DNA from 3 places in the Erwinia amylovora genome. Region 1 is predicted to be linked to each of the others. Evidence: predicted binding sites of a transcription regulator. Region 1 holds the regulator's gene; each other region holds the start of a gene.
The links. The regulator PurR, encoded in region 1, represses purine synthesis genes. The targets are predictions, from matches to a motif close to CANGCAAACGTTTGCNTG.

Region 1 (6,873 bases):
CTACCTGCATATTTCCGAACCTGACTGGGCTGGGGGCAAACCTTATTCCCGCGAATTCCGCCAGGCTATCCGCGCGGCTTATCCCGGCGTAATCGTTGCTGCCGGCGGCTATAACGCGGAGAAAGCCGAAACGCTAATTGAACAGGGGCTGATTGATGCCGTTGCTTTCGGGCGCAGTTTTATTGCCAATCCCGACCTGGTTGAGCGTCTGAAAAAGGGCGCAAGTCTTAACCAACCACAGCCAGAAACCTTCTACGGCGGCGATGCCGCAGGTTATACCGATTATCCAAAACTCGGTGAGCACGGCTGAGGTTCGCACCTTATCGTATTATCGCTACACTTGGTTAGGTCATCTGACAGATGACGCAGATAAAAGAGGATGTTATGCGTTTACTTCACACCATGCTGCGCGTTGGCAATCTGCAACGTTCCGTCGATTTTTACACCAAAGTGCTGGGCATGCGCCTGTTACGCACCAGTGAAAATGCCGAATACAAATACACCCTCGCTTTTGTCGGCTACAGCGATGAGAGCGAAGGCGCGGTTATCGAATTGACCTATAACTGGGGCGTGGATAAATATAATCCTGGTGATGCATACGGTCATATTGCCCTGGGTGTGGACGATGTGGCAGCAACCTGTCATCGCATCCGTAAAGATGGCGGCAATGTTACCCGTGAAGCCGGCCCGGTAAAAGGCGGTACCACCATCATCGCGTTCGTGGAAGATCCGGACGGCTACAAGATTGAACTGATTGAGAATAAACACGCGGGTCATGGTATAGGCAACTAAGCTTTTTTGGGGTGCTTTTCAGGCGCCCCGCTCCCCTCCCTGCTGCATCCCCCTGCAAAATTTGCCATAATGCGCGCTGTCTTTTTTCGCCAACGAGATGCCGATGTCTGAATCAAATGAACTGAATACCCTGAACAGCCGTTTTCGCGGTTTTTATCCAGTGGTGATTGATGTCGAAACCGCGGGTTTTGATGCCAAAACGAATGCCCTGCTGGAGATTGCGGCAGTAACGTTGAAAATGGATAGTGACGGCTGGCTGGAAAAAGATGAAACGCTTCACTTCAACGTCGAGCCTTTTCCCGGTTCGGTTCTGCTTGCTGAAGCACTGGCATTCAATGGCATTGATCCTGCTAATCCTCTGCGCGCAGCGGTCAGTGAATACGAAGCGCTTCACGCTATTTTCAAATTAGTGCGTAAAGGCATTAAGGACAGCGGCTGTAACCGGGCGGTTATGGTGGCACATAATGCCACGTTCGATCTCAACTTTATGAATGCTGCCGCAGAACGTGCCAGTCTGAAACGCAACCCTTTCCATCCCTTCGTAACCTTTGATACCGCTGCACTTAGCGGGCTGGTACTGGGGCAGACCGTGTTGGCAAAAGCCTGTAACGCAGCAGGAATGTCATTCGACAGCGCTCAGGCACATTCGGCCTTGTACGATACACTGCAAACGGCGGATCTGTTCTGTGAATTGGTTAACCGCTGGAAGCGTCTTGGCGGATGGCCATTGCCCGCTGCCGCAGAAAGCAGCACCGGCAACGCATCAGGGTGCGAATAGCCCTGGGGATTTAACGTGGGTCGGTTCAGGGACGGTAACCCAGATTTAACGGGCCTTTAGCAACAGCTAATCGCATGGTCAAAGCCATTCCCGCGCGTTGAGCTGAAATTGTTGACGCTGTGTATATCAGGCCATCAGGGGGCCGATTGCTCCGGATTAGCGATCGAGCCGGTAGCATGACAGAACGCCGAAGTGATTTGCCAGTCAGCAACTATCACCGACTGGCTTGCAGTGGCAAAACGGCAGTTCAGACGCCAGCCACGGCCATCATTCTGCGGCGTCAGTTGGGTATTTCTGGGCGGTTTCTTTGATCAACTGCTGCAGTTCACCACGCTGATACATTTCAATGATGATATCGCAACCGCCGACCAGCTCGCCGTCAACCCACAGCTGCGGGAACGTTGGCCAGTTAGCAAATTTTGGCATTTCAGCACGAATGTCCGGGTTTTGCAGAATGTCCACATACGCAAAACGCTCGCCACAGGCAGAAAGCGCCTGTACGGCCTGGGCAGAAAAACCGCAGCTCGGCAGCTTCGGCGAGCCTTTCATATATAACAGGATTGGGTTTTCTGCGATCTGGCGCTGAATTTTTTCTACAGTACTCATAAATGCCTTCCTCAATACGATACTTCGTGTATAGCTGTAGCCAGCCAATATTGTAGCTATTCTGACCTGACGTTAAAACGACAATTTCAGTACATCTGGGTTTTAACCCGCTTTGCGGTCAGAAGATGATAACAAAATAACATTTTCTCATGAGCTTTGCTGCATCCGTTGAAACACAGTTGAGGTAAAGCACTGAATTAATGAACTGATTATATTTGTTAATCTATACATCCCGATTGTATTATTGTAACAAAAAAGACCTTACCCTTTGGTCTCGAGTTAGTTTAGAATCCAAATATCCTTCTGCCTGCGCGCAGAATTCACTATTTACCTTCGCGTTGCTGCCTGCCGCAATGCACAGATTGTTAATGGAAACGATGCGTTCATTCATTACGCTTTTCATGCTGGCCATTGCTCAACTATTTTTCAATATGGCGCACGCATCGCCACAGGCGCCTGTTAATGCCGATCGGCACAAGGCTGACCGGAGCATCGCACGTGAAGATGAACGACGCAAACGACGTCCGGTAAAAGCTTCCCCGACCAAAAAACATAAAGAACCCCCGGTAAAAAAAACCAAACAACCCGCAGAACTGGCACAGCTTAGCCCGCTGCAAAAACAAAAGTTAAAAAAGAAGGCCACCGTTGTTAAGCGTCCAACGAAAAAAATAAACGCGGCGCAAAAGCCGTTAAGCCACCAGTCCGGCATCAAAAAGACCGTAAAAAAACGTTATGGCAGCCAGCGTGCAGATCGCAAGGCGGTTCTGACGGCCCCACTGAAGCTCAGTAATGCCCATCGCATTCGTTATCAGAGAGCGCGTGAAACCGCAGTGAGTAAACTGATGGGTCAGTTGGGCAAACCTTACCTGTGGGGTGGCAGCTCGCCTAAAACCGGGTTCGACTGTAGTGGCCTTGTCTGGTATGCCTATAAAGATCTGGTGAAATTCAAAATTCCTCGCACCGCTAATGAGATGTATCACCTGCGTGATGCCGCGCCGATCAGGCGTGACCGGCTTGAGAAAGGCGATCTGGTATTCTTCCGTATTAACGGCAGAGGTAGTGCCGATCATGTAGGTGTCTATCTCGGCGGCGGTAAATTCATTCAGTCACCTCGAACGGGTAAAGACATTCAGGTTAGCGCGTTGGGTGATGATTTCTGGCAAGAACATTACGTAGGCGCTCGCCGCGTGATGACTCCGAAGACGGTTCGTTAACGGTTAGCTGAAGGTATTAACTGCCGCGCCGTCAGACAAAATTCTTTGCTGGCTCCTGATGGTTTGACCCGCCGTGGCTAATAGTCCTAAATTTCGGTGAGTTATTTACTCTCGTCCCTGCCGCACTTTGCCTTAACAGCCTGGATTTATTGTTATCGTTAACGGTAAAAATCTCGTTTTCTTTGCTAAGCCTTGTTAGAATTCCTGCTTTGCGTTGCGCAACGGCGCCAAAATCTGGCTAAGCCAGCACTGCACGTCCTTTTACGGACAAGCAAGACCCCTTCCCGACCTTTTGAGACAGCCCCCAATAATTCTGGCCAATCGGGAAAAGCTTGCGTAAAGGCAAACGATTAACAAACCAGTTATCAGCAGGTTACTGATAACACCAGGAGTACGATTTTCATGGCAACGATTAAGGATGTGGCAAAGCGCGCGGGTGTTTCCACCACCACCGTGTCGCACGTCATAAACAAAACACGCTTTGTCGCCGAAGAAACGCGAGAAGCGGTTTGGGTAGCTATCAAAGAGTTGCATTATTCTCCAAGCGCCGTAGCTCGTAGCCTGAAGGTAAACCACACCAAAACCATTGGCCTGCTGGCAACCTCAAGCGAAGCACCTTATTTTGCTGAAATCATCGAGGCGGTGGAGCGCCGCTGCTTTGCTCAAGGCTATACCCTGATCCTGGGCAATGCTCATAACAACATACAAAAGCAGCAGGCTTACCTGTCGATGATGGCGCAAAAACGTGTCGACGGGCTGCTGGTGATGTGCTCTGAATACCCGGACGCGCTGATTGCGATGTTAGAAGATAACCGCAATATCCCGATGGTAGTCATGGATTGGGGCAAGTCGCGCGGTGACTTCACCGACACGGTACTGGATAACGCTTTTGATGGCGGCTATCTGGCGGGGCGTTATCTGATTGAACGCGGGCACCGCGATATTGGTGCCATCCCGGGTCAGTTGGAGCGCAACACCGGGGGCGGGCGCCATGCGGGCTTTGTGAAAGCTCTGAGCGAGGCCGGGATCACACTGCGCGATGAGTGGCTGGTACAGGGTGATTTTGAACCTGAATCCGGTTATCTCGCCATGCAACAGATCCTGTCGCAGAAACAGCGTCCGACTGCCGTATTCTGCGGGGGTGACATTATGGCGATGGGCGCAATCTGTGCAGCAGATGAAATGGGACTGCGCGTACCGCAAGACATCTCGGTGATTGGTTATGATAACGTGCGCAATGCCCGTTACTTTACTCCGGCGTTGACCACGGTACATCAACCGAAAGAGCGCCTCGGTGAAACCGCATTTGATATGTTAATTGATCGCATTACCAGCAAACGTGAAGAGTCGCAGACCATTGAGGTCTATCCTTCTCTGATCGAACGACGTTCGGTGGCGGATGGACCTTACCGGGACTACCGCCGTTAATCACGCAGCGGTGCCGGGTCCTGCTGCTCGCTAAGCCATTCGGCCCTCAGGGTTTCCGTGCTGCCAAGATATTCCAGCAGCCAGCTCAGCGCCGGTGAGGCGCTTTGTTCCGACCAGCTCAGACAGCACGGGCTGTCAGGAAAATGCGAGCTAAGCGCCAGCTCACGCAGTTCATTCCGCTGCAGCAACGGCTGGGCGAAATGGCCCGGCACCATGCCAACGCATAAACCCGCGCGCAAGCAATCAAAAGCGCTTTCCCAGTCAGGTACGACCAGCCGCCGCTGATTATCCAGCGTCCATGTCGTGCGCTTGGGTAACGCGCGTGAAGTATCTTCCAGCACCAACGAAGGCCACTCGCGTATCCACTCTTCAGTCAGTGGCCCGGGCCGACTGACTAACGGGTGTTGTGCATTAACCACGCAGCGCCAGTTAAGGCTCCCCATATCACGGAAAGCGAAACGCCCGCCAACCGGGATCGCCTGCGTGGCACCTATCGCCACATCCACCCGCCCGTCTGCCAGCGCGTCCCAAACGCCGTTAAACACTTCTGGCATGATATGCAGCTCCATGTCAGGAAAGTGGCGGTAAAAATCCACCACCAGCTGCCGCGTTCGCGACGGGCGTACAATGCGATCGACGGCGATATTGAGCTGCCCGCGCCAGCCGTTTGCCACCTGTTGACAGCGGCGGCGCGTGGCTAGCATTTTTTTGATGACAATCCTGCCTTCCTCGCTGAATACCCGTCCGGCGTCGGTCAGCACCACATCACGATGCCGCCTTTCAAACAGATTTACGGCCAGCCATTCCTCAAGCTGACGCACCGTATAGCTTATTGCAGAAGGGACGCGGTGCAGCTCTGCGGCAGCGGCGGTGAAGCTTCCGGTCCGGGCCACGGCATCAATAACTTCCAGTGAATGTTCTGACCACATATTTGCCTTCAAAAAAATTCATTCCAATCAACGAATATTAGCGTTTCACAGACTGTCCTGCACGCGATTACACTGCGCAAGCTTAAAACGGGCTGATAAGAGTTAATTAACATGTATTCTGCAGTTTTTATGATTTACCTGGCGCTGCTAAGCATGCTGGGTTTCCTTGCTACCGATATGTACCTGCCTGCATTTGGTGTGATGCAGCAAGATCTGAATACTCAGGCTGGCGCTGTCAGCGCCAGCCTGAGTATTTTCCTTGCCGGATTTGCCTGCGCGCAACTGGTATGGGGACCTCTTTCAGACCGCATCGGGCGCAAGCCGGTACTGTTGATGGGCCTGAGTCTGTTTGCTGTCGGCTGTGCCGCCATGCTTTGGGTTAATTCAGCAGCTTCGCTGCTGGCATGGCGATTTGTGCAGGCTGTCGGCGTCTGTGCTGCGGCCGTCAGCTGGCAAGCTCTGGTGGTTGACCGCTACAGCGCTGCACGAGCCAACCGTGTATTTGCCACTATTATGCCGCTGGTCGCGCTCTCACCGGCCATGGCGCCACTGGTCGGAGCCTGGCTGTTAGCTCATTTTCCATGGCAGTCCATCTTCGTCACGCTGTTACTAATTACTTTGCTGCTGATGGTGCCAACCTTGCGACTGCCATCACAACCAAGGCATGATAAAAGCGCGCCTGACATCGCCGCTCCCGGCTTCGTTTCCCTGCTTAAATCACCCGTATACAGCGGCAACGTCGCTATCTATGCAGCCTGCTCTGCCAGCTTCTTTGCGTGGCTTACCGGTTCACCGTTTATTTTAGGTAATCTGGGTCTTTCACCTGCCGATATTGGCCTGAGTTACGTGCCGCAAACGGTCGCTTTTTTGATCGGTGGCTTTAGCTGTCGTGCGCTTTTAAATCGATTTAACGGACGCAAAATCCTCCCCTCGCTGCTGATGTTCTACAGTCTGAGCATTGTTGCACTCTGGCTAATTGTGCAATATTCCCAGCCTGCGCTCTGGGCTCTTTTGCTGCCGTTCTGCGGCATGGCGATGGCGAATGGAGCAATCTACCCTATCGTTGTGTCCAGCGCCCTGCTGCCCTTCCCTCATGCCAGCGGTAAAGCGGCCGCCTTGCAAAATA
Region 2 (6,873 bases), 340 kb from region 1:
TGTTTGTTCGTCGTGATGAAGTCGAGGAGGCGTGGAAGTGGGTCGACTCTATCATGGACGCCTGGGCTGCAGATAAAGAAGCGCCCAAGCCTTACCAGGCAGGTACCTGGGGCCCGGTGGCTTCGGTAGCGATGATCACCCGTGATGGCCGCTCATGGAATGAATTTGAGTAATTTGACCTGAATATTGCAGCCCGCTTCGGCGGGTTTTTTTTCAATCAGAATAACGGTTATGCACAATAAGCCGGCGCTTCGATTCTCCTTGTACAACACCCGCGCCGGCGACGATCGCCTGGCGGACAGGCGATGCGGAGAAGGCTGCATCAATAGCGGCAAAACACGCGGCGAACGGATTTGACCATTGGCACGATGATACCGGCCATTGTTGTCGAACAGCGGGAACAGGCGGTATCGGGGGCGAAAATTTGATTCACCCCAGATAGTGCAGGGCAGAATCAGCCGCTGACGTTCACGCGGGCGACAGCCGTTGTGGCGCGTTGTAGCGCATCCTCAATATCACTTCCGGTTGCCAGCACCACGCCTAAACGGCGTTTACCCTGGATTTCCGGCTTGCCAAACAGACGAACCTGCAGACCCGCGCCGACAGCGGCAGAAAGGTTGGCAAACTGCACGTTATCACTGTGTAGCTCCGGCAGGATAACCGCCGACGCCGCCGGGCCGTATTGACGTATTGCACCCACCGGCAGACCGAGGAAAGCGCGGACGTGCAGTGCGAACTCAGAAACATCCTGTGAGATTAACGTGACCATGCCGGTGTCGTGCGGGCGCGGTGACACCTCACTGAACACCACGTCATCACCACAGACAAACAGCTCGACGCCAAAAAGGCCATAACCACCGAGGGCAGCCACCACCTTTTCGGCTATCTGCCGGGCGCGCTGCAGGGCCAGCTGGCTCATCTGCTGTGGCTGCCACGACTCACGATAGTCGCCATCCTCCTGGCGATGACCGATGGGCGCGCAGAAATGAATACCGTCCACCGCACTGATGGTCAGCAGGGTGATTTCAAAATCGAATTTCACCACGCCTTCAACAATCACGCGCCCGGCACCCGCACGGCCACCCTGCTGAGCATAATCCCAGGCGGTAGCCAGCTGTGCGGCGTCCCGGACAACGCTCTGGCCTTTGCCGGAAGAGCTCATCACCGGCTTAATGATGCATGGCAAGCCGATAGCTTCAGCTGCGGCACAGAATGCATCATAGCTATCGGCGAAGCGATAGGCAGAAGTGGGAAGCTGCAACTCTTCAGCGGCGAGGCGGCGTATGCCCTCGCGATCCATGGTTAACCGGGCTGCACGGGCGCTGGGAACCACCTTCTGGCCCTGTTTTTCCAGTTCGACCAGCCTGTCCGTGGCGATAGCTTCAATTTCCGGCACCACAAAATCCGGCTGCTCTTTTTCAATCAGCGCTGCCAGGGCTGCGCCATCCAGCATATTGATCACATAACTGCGGTGGGCAACCTGCATAGCAGGGGCATCCGCGTAGCGATCTACCGCGATCGTTTCCACGCCCAAACGCTGACATTCCAGCGCCACTTCTTTGCCCAGTTCACCCGATCCTAACAGCATTACGCGCGTCGCATTCGGGCGCAGAGCGGTTCCAAGAGTTGTCATCATCGCCACCTGATTAGATAAAAAAAAGCCGCCGTAGTATAAACGAAAACGTTTGCGTGTTCATCCGTCATTCGGCACTTGAGGCAAAAAAGCAATGCTGATATACTGTATAAAAACACAGTTAAACAAGGCGAGATCATGGCTGTTGAAATTAAATATGTCGTTGTCAGAAAAGGTGAAGAAAAGATGACATTTGCCAGCAAAAAAGAGGCGGATGCCTACGACAAAATGCTCGATATGGCGGAAGTGTTCTCTGACTGGCTGGCGGCCAGCCCGCTGGGTATGCAGGAGCAGCAAAACGAATCGCTGGGGCTTTTTATGGCGGAAAACAAAGACGTGCTGCAGCAAATTTTGCGTACCGGCAGGCTGCCTGATGAAAACGCCGCCAATAAAAGCGATGATGACAATGAAAGCACGCTGCGGGCGGTAGCGGGTTGAGTGCGCAATTGATGGTCATATAGCCTTGCTGTTAAGCGGATGATATCAGCTGGCATAACGCGGCCATTGCAGCTTTTGCGGTTATGTCTGCATCCGCCTGATGCAGCCGATCGTTGAAGACTTCAAGTCCTATTGGCCCCCGGTATTCAATGTGTTGCAGGTGCTGTAACAGCGCCCGCAAAGGGAAGTGACCTTCGCCCGGCAGCAGGCGGTCATGACGGGCAACTTCCTTCAACCGTTGCGCATCCGGCCGGGTATTCAGATCCGACAATTGTACCAGGAATATCTTGTCGGCCGGGATGCCCTCAAGATCTGCCAGCGTTCTTTGCAGAACAAAGATATGGAATGCGTCGACCACCAGGCCCAGATTGGGTGCATCAATACGCTTCACCAGCTGCCATGCTGCGGCGATGTTGTTAATGTGCTGGCTCCACGCCATCGCTTCATACGCCACGCGCAGATTGTGGTGTGCCGCCTGCTGTACCAGCCAGCGTAAATCCTCTTCTGTGCGTTGTTGGCAACATTCGGGATCGGTCGAAGCAGGGACCAGTAGCGTAGTCGCTCCCAATCGTTGTGCGGTTGATATCATCTCCAGCGCTTCGTCGCGCTTGTGATGGCGCATCGCATCCGGTGCGCCATCGAAGTCCATCAGCACCTGGTAATCCGTTAGTGATAACGCCAGACGTGAGCAAAGATCGGCCAGGCCCCCAGCGCCCGCCGGTGCTGCTGCCACATCCTGCTGCCATAATTCCACCTGCTGAAAACCCGCCGCAGAGGCTGCGCGAAGCTTCTCTTCGCTACTGCCACCCAGCAAAATAGTGTTGATAAATAATGGGTTGCCTGAAAGCATCGCTGCCATTTCCTTATTTTCTTGCTGCTTTCATGGTAGAAGTCAATAACGGCTGGCGCAAACCCTACTTTTAAACAATTTGTGCGCGTCAGGTGAAATGCTAAGCCTCTGCACTCTTTGACATCTCCTTACGTTGCTGCCAGAAATCCCGGTGATTCATCTCAACCGTTCAAAGTGCGCAGCGATCTGCAAGCGCCAGGCGAGGCATTGGCGATCCCTCAGGACGTGCGTGGATCAATTAAGCACGATATCCGCAATGAAATCACAGGCTGGCTGTCTGACGGCGGGACAGGCAATAACGCTGGTTCCAGCTGCTGAATGTCCTCTGGGATAACGCTGCCCCATCATCTTTTCTTGGCAATCTGTCACTCGGGTGTCAACCTTACCTACCGAAACTGACATTGCGAACGAACCATGACACCACCAAAAGCAAAGCAAATACCCCATGTTATGACCTTGCATGGTGATACGCGCACCGACAATTACGCCTGGCTGCGTGACGATCGGCGTGAAGATCAGCAGGTACTGGCGCACCTTAACGCCGAAAACGACTTTTGCCTGCAGCAGCTGAAGCCGCAGCAGGCCCTTCAGGCGCAATTGCTAACGGAGATCGTTGAGCGTATACCTGCCCGTGACCATTCCGTGCCCTATGTCAAAAGCGGCTACCGCTATCAAAGCCGCTATGAGGAGGGCAACGAATATACCCTTTATACCCGTCAGCCAGCCGACACCGTCACGCCGGAAGTCTGGGAAACGCTGCTGGACGGAAATCAGCGAGCCGCAGACAGCGAGTTTTATACTCTCGGTGGCGTGGCCATTAGCCCGGATAATCAGACAATGGCGGTGGCCGAAGACTTTTTGTCGCGTAGGGTATATGCCATTCGTTTGCGTAATTTGAACAGCGGCGAGTGGTATCCGGAGGTGCTGGAGGGCGTCTCATCCAGCATGGCCTGGTCTGGCGATTCACAAACACTCTATTATGTGTTGAAGGATAAACAAACTTTGCTGCCTTATCAGGTATGGCGGCATACGCCAGGTACACCGCAGCAGCAGGACCAGCTGGTATATGAAGAGCAGGATGATACTTTTTATGTCGGCCTTGATAAGACCACCTCAGAGCAGTTTGTTGCTATCGTACTTGGCAGCAGTACCACCAGTGAAGTCATGCTGCTGGATGCGCAGCAGGCTGATGCGCAGCCGCAGCGGTTTAGCGCACGTCGCAAAGATCATGAATACAGCGTCGATCACTATCAGGGCGAGTTCTACATCCGTTCTAATCGCGATGGCAAGAACTTTGCTTTGTATCGCAGCGCTGAGGCCAATGAACATCAGTGGCAGACGGTGATCCCTGCTCGTGACGATATCGTGCTGGAAGATTTTTCCCTGTTCCGCGACTGGCTGGTGGTTGAAGAGCGTCAGCGCGGATTGGTCAGCCTGCGCCAGATCCACTGGCTAAGCGGCAGAAGCTGTACGATTGCCTTTGACGATCCGGCTTACGTTACCTGGATTGGTTACAACCCCAGTCCTGAAACCAGTAAGCTGCGCTACGGCTATTCGTCGATGACCACGCCGGACACCTTGTATGAACTCGACCTGGATAGCGGTGAACGGCAGATCCTGAAGCAGACAGAAGTAAAAGGCTTTGACGGCTCATTGTACCGCAGTGAACACCACTGGATAACCATGCGCGACGGCGTCGAAGTGCCGGTTTCGCTGGTTTATCGCCGCGACTGCTATCAGCCCGGAACTAACCCGCTGCTGGTTTATGGTTACGGCTCCTATGGCAGCAGCATGGATGCCGACTTCAGCGCCAGCCGCCTTAGTCTGCTCGACCGCGGGTTTGTCTATGCCCTGACGCATATACGGGGCGGAGGGGAGATGGGGCAACGCTGGTATGACGACGGACGCCTGTTAAACAAGATGAATACCTTCCATGACTTCATCGATATTACCGATGCGCTGGTGGCGAGACAGTACGGTGACGCGCAGAAACTTTACGCGATGGGGGGCAGTGCCGGGGGATTGCTGATGGGCGCGGTGATCAACATGGTGCCGGACCGTTTCCACGGTGTTGTCGCGCAGGTGCCATTTGTCGACGTGCTCACCACCATGCTGGATGAAACCATTCCCCTCACCACCGGTGAATATGATGAGTGGGGAAACCCGGCCGACGAGCAGTATTATCACTACATCCGGAAGTACAGCCCATATGACAACGTGGTGCCGCAGTCTTACCCGCACCTGTTGGTCACTACCGGGCTGCATGATTCCCAGGTGCAGTACTGGGAACCGGCAAAATGGGTGGCGAAGTTGCGCGAGCTGAAAACCGACAACCATCTGCTGCTGCTGCACACCGATATGGACGCCGGCCACGGCGGTAAATCCGGGCGCTTCAAGGCTTATGAAGGACTAGTGATGGAATATGCCTTTTTGATCGCGCTGGCAACGGGCCTGCTGGCTGTCCCGGCAGCTTAATCTGGCTCGCTCAATGCCCGCTGCATGGCGCTGCGTAAGTCGGGTTTCAGATCCGGGATTTTTTTCAGCATCCACTGTAAATAGCCCGGATCTTTTTTCGCCACATCGTCAACTTTTTGTCCGCGATATTTGCCAAAAGGAAAACAGTTAACGGACCCTTTCACCTGCATCCGGCGCAGCATTTCTGCTGCATCCCAGCCGCTGAACGACATAATACGTATCAGCAGTGCAGCGGTTACGTAGCAGTCATATAAAGCGCGGTGAGCGTGTAATTCGGCTGGTGGTGAAACCTCCAGTTGCAGAGACTGGCGTAGCGACTCATTGGTGTATTTCAAGCCAGGCCATAAGCGGCGCGCTAAGGTCATGGTACAAATCCACTCCCCGTGCATCTCAGGCAGCATGCGGCGGTCAAAGCTGGCGTTGTGTGCCACGTAGAAGGGGCTGCCGTGGTAGCGGCCGATAGCCTGCTCTATGGTCGGTTTTCCCCTCACCATCGCTTCGGTGATTTTATGCACAGCGATGGCCTGACGGCTGATTGGCCGGTCAGGTGAGATCAGATCGCTCATCGGATTGACGATCTGTCCATTGATCACGTCAACCGAAGCCACTTCTACCACTCCGCCCTGCAGGCCACAGGTTTCCGTGTCTATAACCCTGAACATAGCTTCTCCCGATGATAAAACTGGCGTGCAGGGTAACGAAAAGGCTCCTGCTTGCCAATGGTCATATTCACGCCGGGTAACAACGATCTGTATTCCCGTGCCAGCGCCCGGCCACGGGCCGCCATCGCGCGGCTAAATGGCATGGCTATTTTTGTTTAGGTTCGTAGGGTAGCCGCGAAAGCGCAAGCGAAGCCTGGCGATAGTGCATCAGGCGTTGTCGGAACCAATCACGCAGCGCTTCCGGCTGTTCACGTTCGACCATTTCGGCGACGATCGGCATATTGTAACGTTCTTTAAAAGCCACCCCGGCGGCGGCCAGGTCAACGTTGACCTTATCTTTTTCTTCCTGTGGCAATGTGGCCAGGTTGTAGCTCATGTTGTATCCCCGTAGTTTGAGGCAGAAAATAATGCACAAAGCACGGATTAGCAAGCCTGCTGACCATTGATTGCTGGCGTTGCCTCGACACTGCTTTTTAAGCGGGGTATTCTTTTGCCCTCAGCCAGCAAGCCGCTGCATCGCCTGTCAGGAGCACTGCGCATGAAGCGTAAATTCTTCAGGTTTTCCGGCCCGCTGATTGTCGTTCTGTTTACCCGTCAGGCCTGTGCTTATGCTCACCTGAATACCCGGTTCTCCTCGGCCAATCCTTGTCCGAAGCGCTCATGCTGGTATTCTGAGAAGATATTCAGCCTGCTTTCGGTGCTGCCGACGTTACGCCAGGCGGCAAACTGCCCCTGAATGTTTGTCGGCCGCGCGCGATGCACAGCAACATAACCTGCTGCGGGTAAAATTAAAGCAACCGCTGACCCGCGGTGAG
Region 3 (6,873 bases), 1.9 Mb from region 1:
AAATTAGTGGATAAAGTGCTCGGCTATCGTATTTTTGCTGATGAAGGCGACAAAATGAATCTGAACGTGCTGCAGGCGGGGGGCAGCGTGCTGGTGGTGTCGCAGTTCACGCTGGCGGCCGATACTAAAAAAGGCATGCGGCCGAGCTTCTCCGGTGGTGCCGCTCCGGCGGAGGCCGAAAAACTGTACGACTACTTTGTCGCCTGCTGCCGTGAAAAAGGTGTCTGCACTGAAACCGGTCGCTTCGCGACTGATATGAAAGTGGCGCTGATCAATGATGGCCCCGTTACCTTCTGGCTGCAGGTTTGAAACAGCTGGCAGAGCGGCAAAGGAATAGCCTGACTGGCTCATACAGAGAGAACCATTTTATGTATCACCTTCGCGTACCAGAAACCGCAGAAGAACTGGAGATCTACTACCAATTCCGTTGGGAAATGCTGCGCAAGCCGTTACATCAGCCGATGGGGTCAGAACGTGATGCCTGGGATGCGCTGGCGCATCATCAAATGGTGGTTGACGAGCAGGGTGACCCGGTAGCTGTCGGGCGGCTGTACATAAATGCCGATAACGAAGCGGCGATCCGCTTCCTCGCCGTGCATCCTTCCGTGCAGGGTAAAGGACTGGGAACGCTGGTGGCGATGACGCTGGAGTCCGTTGCCCGCCAGGAAGGCGTAAAACGCGTGGTGTGCAGCGCACGAGAAGACGCCGTCGACTTTTTTGCCAAACTCGGCTACTTCAATCAGGGGGAGATCACCGCCCCGCAAACTACGCCAGTACGCCATTTCCTGATGATTAAACCGGTGGTGACGCTGGACGATATTTTGCATCGTGCCGACTGGTGTGGTCAGCTTCAGCAGGCGTGGTATCAGCATATTCCGCTAAGTGAAAAGATGGGTGTGCGCATCCTGCAATATACCGGGCAGAAATTTGCCACCACCATGCCGGAAACCGGCAACCAGAATCCCCACCATACGCTGTTTGCCGGCAGCTTATTCTCGCTGGCAACCTTAACCGGCTGGGGGCTGATCTGGCTGCTGCTGCGCGAGCGCCAGCTTGGCGGGACCATTATTCTGGCCGATGCTCATATTCGTTACAGCAAGCCAATCAGCGGCAAACCGGGGGCGGTGGCCAATCTGGGGTCGCTCAGTGGCGATCTTGACCGCCTGGCGCGTGGACGCAAAGCCAGGGTGCAGCTGGAGGTGCAGCTGTTTGGCAATGAAGAGTGCGGCGCGGTATTTGAAGGTGTTTACATCGTGCTGCCCGCCGATCCTGACGGGCCGCTGGAAGAGGGGGGCTGCGGCGTTTAGCGCCGTTTCAGCGCCCTTTCTTTTTACGCCCGGGCTGGGCAAAACGTTTACGCGGTGCAGCGTTAGCGCTGCTGGTTACCTTCGCGCCGCTGGCGGCAGGTTTTTTGGCGGCGGTGGCCTTTGGTTTGGCTTTTTTCACCGCCGCATCCTCGGACGATGAGTTCTCAATCAGTTTAAATAGCTCGATCAGCTCGTCATCGGTGAGATCACGCCACTCTCCCGGCGGCAGCCCTTTCAGACTGACGTTCATGATGCGCGTACGCTCAAGTTTGGTAACGTCATAACCAAAATGCTCGCTCATGCGGCGGATCTGGCGATTAAGCCCCTGCACCAGCGTAATGCGAAAAACAAACGTCGACTCCTTCTTCACCTTGCATTTTTTGGTCACCGTTCCCAGCATGGGAACACCGGCACCGAGTCCACGAATGAACTCCGCGGTGACCGGCTTGTTGACCGTCACCAGGTACTCTTTTTCGTGATCGTTGCCGGCGCGCAGGATTTTGTTCACCAGGTCGCCGTGGTTGGTGAGGAAAATCAGCCCCTGCGAGTCTTTATCCAGGCGTCCGATAGGGAAAACACGCTTGCTGTGATTGACAAAATCAACGATGTTATCGCGCTCACCGCCTTCCGTGGTGCTGACGATACCCACCGGTTTATTCAGGGCAATAATGACCAAATCGTCTTCGTTACGCGGCTCAATAAGCTGACCGTTTACTTTCACCACGTCTCCGGCAAATACCCGATCGCCCACAGCAGCACGTTTGCCGTTGATAAAAACGTTGCCCTGTTCGATGTAACGATCGGCATCACGACGCGAGCAGATACCGCTCTCGCCGATGTATTTGTTGAGACGAATAGATGGGTTGGTCAGCATAGTTCCTCCGTAAAAAACGGACTATACCTTACCGATGCAGGGTTGCGAAGTGGGGCGTGACGGATCACGCCCCGTAGGTGCGTTACTGCGCGCTGGTGACCTGGCCTGCACGCATGGTTTGCAAGACTGACTTATTATCAGCGCTTACGTCGAGCGTACCGTTAACGGTTGGTTTTAGCGACTGTCCGTTCTGCAAACTGGCCTGAATGTTTAATTGCAGATTGGCGGCGCCCGTCAGAGGGACCTCAGGCCATCCCCAGTCATGTAGCAGATTGGGTGCTATCTGGCGACCGCGCAGCTTCAGCGACAGCGCACGCAGCGGCTGCTGGCTCACTGTCGCCTGCCCCTCCAACATCCCGTCAGCGCTAAAAGCGCTCATTTCTGTCACACTGATGCTGCTGTCGGTGGCCGTCAAAGCCAGAGACGGATGGCGCAAATCGACACGATTAAAGGTGGCCTCCGCGGCATTAACGCTCAGTTCGCCTGACCAGATCCCCCACTCACCATCGCGCGCCATCAGCAAATTGCTGCCGTTGCCGTCCAGCGCCGTCATCTGAAACGGAAAGTCCGGACTGATATCAATAATCAGATTATGGCTGGCACTGAATTTGCTGACCTGCACGCTATCCAGCCATGAAGGCAGCGGCCGCAGCCAGTGCTCCCGCCAGTTTAGCGGCAGGGTGTATTCCAATCCTGCCACCACCAGCTCATTCAGCGTCAGTTTTCTGTCGCTGCGCGTCCAGTTACCCTGGGTGCGCACCAGTCCGTTAACCCAGCGGGTACTGAACTGGTTCAGGGCGATACCCTGTGGCGAGAAAGTCATCCTGGCGATCGGGTCATCCAGCTGCATACCGCCGTTGACAACGCTGTTAGCATTCAGCGCCAGCGTGCCATCATCGCTCTGCCAGTCGCCATCACGCAGCGTCAGGTCCTTCAGTACCAGATCGAGATCGGTTACCGCCCAGTCCTTGCCTTCCAGCCGCGCATCCGTGACGTCCATACGTTCAATGTGCACCGGCGGCAGCGAGCTTAAGGGTTGCAGAAAATCACTCAGGGTCTTATCACTTTGCAGGCGGATACTGTTAAGGTGCAGGCTTGCTATCTGCCAGCTCCCTTGTGCATCACGCCGGGCGCTGGCGGTGACCGATCCTAATGCCATATCGGCACCTAAGTTACTCAGTATTAACTGCCGATCTTTGATGCTGCCCTGGATCAGTACGTTAGCGGCCGGGATGCCGTCAAGCGTCAGCGCACCGGCGCTAAGCTGGAAGCTGGCGTTTTTGCCCAGCACATCATTCTTTTCAGGTTGCCACGGTGTAATACCGCCGTCGACACGTTGCGCCTGTAACGGCCAGCTGGCCAGATTGCGGTTCAACGCCATCTGGCTAAGCTGAAGCCGATCGGCCTGTAAAGACACCGGCGCGCTGTGGGTAGTGAGATCCAGCGTACCTCTGTCGAGCTGGATACTGGCAAAGTGCAGCGGATGACTGAACTGTATCAGCCCCAACCCGAGGTCTACGTGTTGCGCAACCAGTGAGGCAGGTTGACCTTTGCGGGCAAAGGAGACGTCGTTAAGGATCAGATGACTGGGATTGGAAAAATGATGCTCCACTTTACTGAACGACAGCGAATAGTCGCTGTTTTCCCCGATCTGGCGGCTGATCCATCCTGCTCCCCAATGGGTTTGCAGCAGCAGATAAAGGCCCAGGGCCACCAGCAACAGTAGCAGTAACAGCGTGAGCAAAACATTGCCGAAAAACTTCATCGTATCCATCCCTATGAATTTTGGTAATGGCTTGTTATGCCCGATTTATCGCGGTATCTCAACCTGCAACGATGAGCGGGCGAAAATTATCCGCCCGCGCGTCATTTATCCCAGGAATATGCTTATTTTTCTGTGGGAAACACCAGATTCAGGATAATGGCGGTGATGCCGCCGGCGGCGATGCCGGAAGAGAGCAGCGTTTTCAGCCAGTCCGGTGCAAATTGCAAAATCAGCGGCTGCTGGGAAACACCAAGGCCGACAGCCAGTGACAGCGCGATGATCATGACAGCCCGACGATCCAGCGGCTCCCGCGAGACGATGCGCACCCCTGAAGCGGCAATAGTACCAAACATCACGATGGTGGCTCCGCCGAGTACCGGTTGAGGAATATGCTGCACAAAGCCGCTCACCGCCGGGAACAGCCCCAGCGCAATCAACATTAGCGCGACAACAAAACCCACGTAGCGGCTGGCAACGCCGGTCAGCTGAATAACGCCGTTATTCTGGCCGAAACAGGAGTTAGGGAAGGTATTAAACAGTGCGGAGACGCAGGAGTTGAGGCCGTTAGCCAGCACGCCGCCTTTCAGCCGCTTCATATACAGCGGGCCGCTGACCGGCTGTTCGGAAACGTCAGAGGTGGCGGTAATATCGCCAATGGTTTCCAGCGAGGTCACCATAAACACCAGCATCAGCGGGATCAACAGATTCCAGTCGATGCCCAGTCCGTAATAAAACGGTGTTGGGATAGTAATTAATGCACCGTTAGATGGTGCGGTATTTTCCGGCAGCATCCCCATCGCCCAGGCCAGCAGATAACCCACCGCCATCGCAATCACCAACGAGGCGACGCGCAGATACGGGTTACGCTGGCGGTTGAGTATAATAATCACCGCCATCACTGCCCCCGCCAGCAGCAGGTTTTTCGGTGCGCCGAACGTGTGATCGCCGATCGCGGCAAAGCCACCGCCGATGGAGGTCAGTCCAACCTGAATCAGCGACAGGCCGATGATCATCACCACAATACCGGAAACCAGTGGCGTAATAACACGTCGGGCGAGGTGCAGCACCCGGGACAGCGCCATCTCGGTACACGAGGCCAGCATTAGCGTGCCGAACAGCGCGGCCATCATGGTGGGTACGTCGGCTCCGCCATTTTTTAACGCCAGGCCGCCCATAATCAGCGGCGTGACAAAGTTAAAACTGGTGCCCTGGATCGACAGCAACCCCGAACCCACCGGCCCCCAGGTTTTAATCTGCAGGATCGACGCCACGCCGGAGGCAAACAGTGACATGCTGATGATGTGCTGCGTATCCTGTGCCGGCAACCCAAGCGCCTGACAGATAAGAAGCGCGGGTGTGATCACGGCGACAAACATCGCCAGCAGATGCTGACAGGCGGCAAACAGGGTTTGTGGCAGCGGTGGGCGGTCTTCAAGGCGATAAATCAGCTCGCTTTTACCCGCAGTGACAATGTGCGGTGCGGCGGCGGCATCCCGGGTTTTAACGGTCATTAACAGGCTTCCCAACGGCAATAAAGAGGCGATTTTAATCTTCTTCAGCGCAAAAGCAATCGTTTGCTACTTGCCAACTTACATTGGGCGGCCGGTACCTAAGGCCAGCTCAGACGTTGGCACCAGGCTCGGCTGACGATATCCGGCAAAGGGGTTTAACGAACAGGCAGGCGACATCCCGCCGCCGACTCAGGCGGCGGATATCGCAAGGCGAGGGATGAGTGAGTGACGATGCGAATTACGCATTGGTATATCGCTCGGTTTCCGGCAGCCAGCGTTCAATCAGCGCCACGGCCTGTTCGGGATAGTGCTGGTGGATATGGCGCGCCACGCGCTGAACTTCCGGGATTAGCGCCTGGTCGCGCAGCAGGTCGGCCACCCGGAATTCGGCATTGCCGGTTTGACGTGTGCCCAGCAGTTCACCAGGGCCACGGATTTCCAGGTCACACTGGGCAATCATAAAGCCGTCGTTGCTGTCGCGCAGCACCTGCAAACGCTTCTGTGCCGTTTTACTCAATGGTGACTTGTACAGCAGCACGCAGTGGGAAGCCACCGCGCCACGGCCCACGCGCCCGCGTAGCTGATGCAGCTGTGCCAGCCCAAGGCGCTCGGGATTCTCGATAATCATCAGGCTGGCATTCGGCACATCAACCCCGACCTCAATCACCGTGGTGGCGATCAGCAGATGGATTTCACCCTGCTTAAACGCCTGCATGACCGCCTGCTTTTCTGCTGGCTTCATGCGGCCGTGTACCAGCCCGATAGTCAGTTCCGGCAGTGCCAGCTGCAGCTCTTCCCACGTGGCCTGGGCTGCCTGGGCTTCCAGCAGTTCGGATTCTTCGATCAGCGTACACACCCAGTAAGCCTGGCGGCCTTCACTGCTGCAGGCATCTTTCACGCGGGTAATGATATCCGCGCGCCGCGTATCGGGGATGGCCACGGTGGTCACCGGGGTTCGTCCCGGTGGCAGCTCGTCGATGGTGGAAGTGTCAAGGTCGGCGTAGGCAGTCATTGCCAGCGTTCGTGGGATCGGCGTGGCGGTCATAATCAGCTGATGAGGATGAAAACCCTGGTCCTCGCCTTTTTCCCACAGCGCCAGACGCTGGTGGACGCCAAAACGGTGCTGCTCATCAATAATCACCAGCGCCAGGCCGTTAAACTGTACCTGCTCCTGGAAAATAGCGTGGGTGCCGACAATCATCGATACCCTGCCGCTGGCGATGGCCTCCTGCTGCGCCAGACGTGCTTTTCCCTTCTGCTTCCCTGCCAGCCAGCCTACCTCCAGCCCAAGCGGGGCAAACCATTGGCGGAAATTATTGGCATGCTGTTCGGCCAGCAGTTCGGTCGGAGCCATCAGCGCGACCTGCTTACCCCAGGCAATAACGTTTAACGCCGTCAGTGCTGCAACCAGCGTTT

Region 2: purT (formate-dependent phosphoribosylglycinamide formyltransferase) is a predicted target of PurR. The motif match lies at 1,675-1,692, and genes of this name have one in related genera.
Region 3: JGC47_RS16915 (nucleobase:cation symporter-2 family protein) is a predicted target of PurR. The motif match lies at 5,510-5,527, and genes of this name have one in related genera.

The regions. Positions count from the first base shown of each region.
Region 1 covers NZ_CP066796.1:1,755,695-1,762,567, reverse strand. The annotation lists gene nemA (alkene reductase) at 1-310, shown strand, start outside; gene gloA (lactoylglutathione lyase) at 385-792, shown strand; gene rnt (ribonuclease T) at 890-1,570, shown strand; gene JGC47_RS08210 (Grx4 family monothiol glutaredoxin) at 1,838-2,176, opposite strand; gene JGC47_RS08205 (C40 family peptidase) at 2,554-3,390, shown strand; gene purR (HTH-type transcriptional repressor PurR) at 3,793-4,818, shown strand; gene punR (DNA-binding transcriptional activator PunR) at 4,815-5,747, opposite strand; gene punC (purine nucleoside transporter PunC) at 5,859-6,873, shown strand, end outside.
Region 2 covers NZ_CP066796.1:2,099,948-2,106,820, reverse strand. The annotation lists gene zwf (glucose-6-phosphate dehydrogenase) at 1-173, shown strand, start outside; gene purT (formate-dependent phosphoribosylglycinamide formyltransferase) at 455-1,633, opposite strand; gene JGC47_RS09800 (YebG family protein) at 1,772-2,071, shown strand; gene JGC47_RS09795 (sugar phosphate isomerase/epimerase family protein) at 2,103-2,921, opposite strand; gene JGC47_RS09790 (S9 family peptidase) at 3,336-5,396, shown strand; gene exoX (exodeoxyribonuclease X) at 5,393-6,058, opposite strand; gene JGC47_RS09780 (DNA polymerase III subunit theta) at 6,204-6,434, opposite strand; gene JGC47_RS09775 (hypothetical protein) at 6,597-6,794, shown strand.
Region 3 covers NZ_CP066796.1:3,704,580-3,711,452, reverse strand. The annotation lists gene dtd (D-aminoacyl-tRNA deacylase) at 1-309, shown strand, start outside; gene fabY (fatty acid biosynthesis protein FabY) at 369-1,307, shown strand; gene rluF (23S rRNA pseudouridine(2604) synthase RluF) at 1,315-2,181, opposite strand; gene JGC47_RS16920 (AsmA family protein) at 2,264-3,946, opposite strand; gene JGC47_RS16915 (nucleobase:cation symporter-2 family protein) at 4,069-5,457, opposite strand; gene recG (ATP-dependent DNA helicase RecG) at 5,696-6,873, opposite strand, start outside.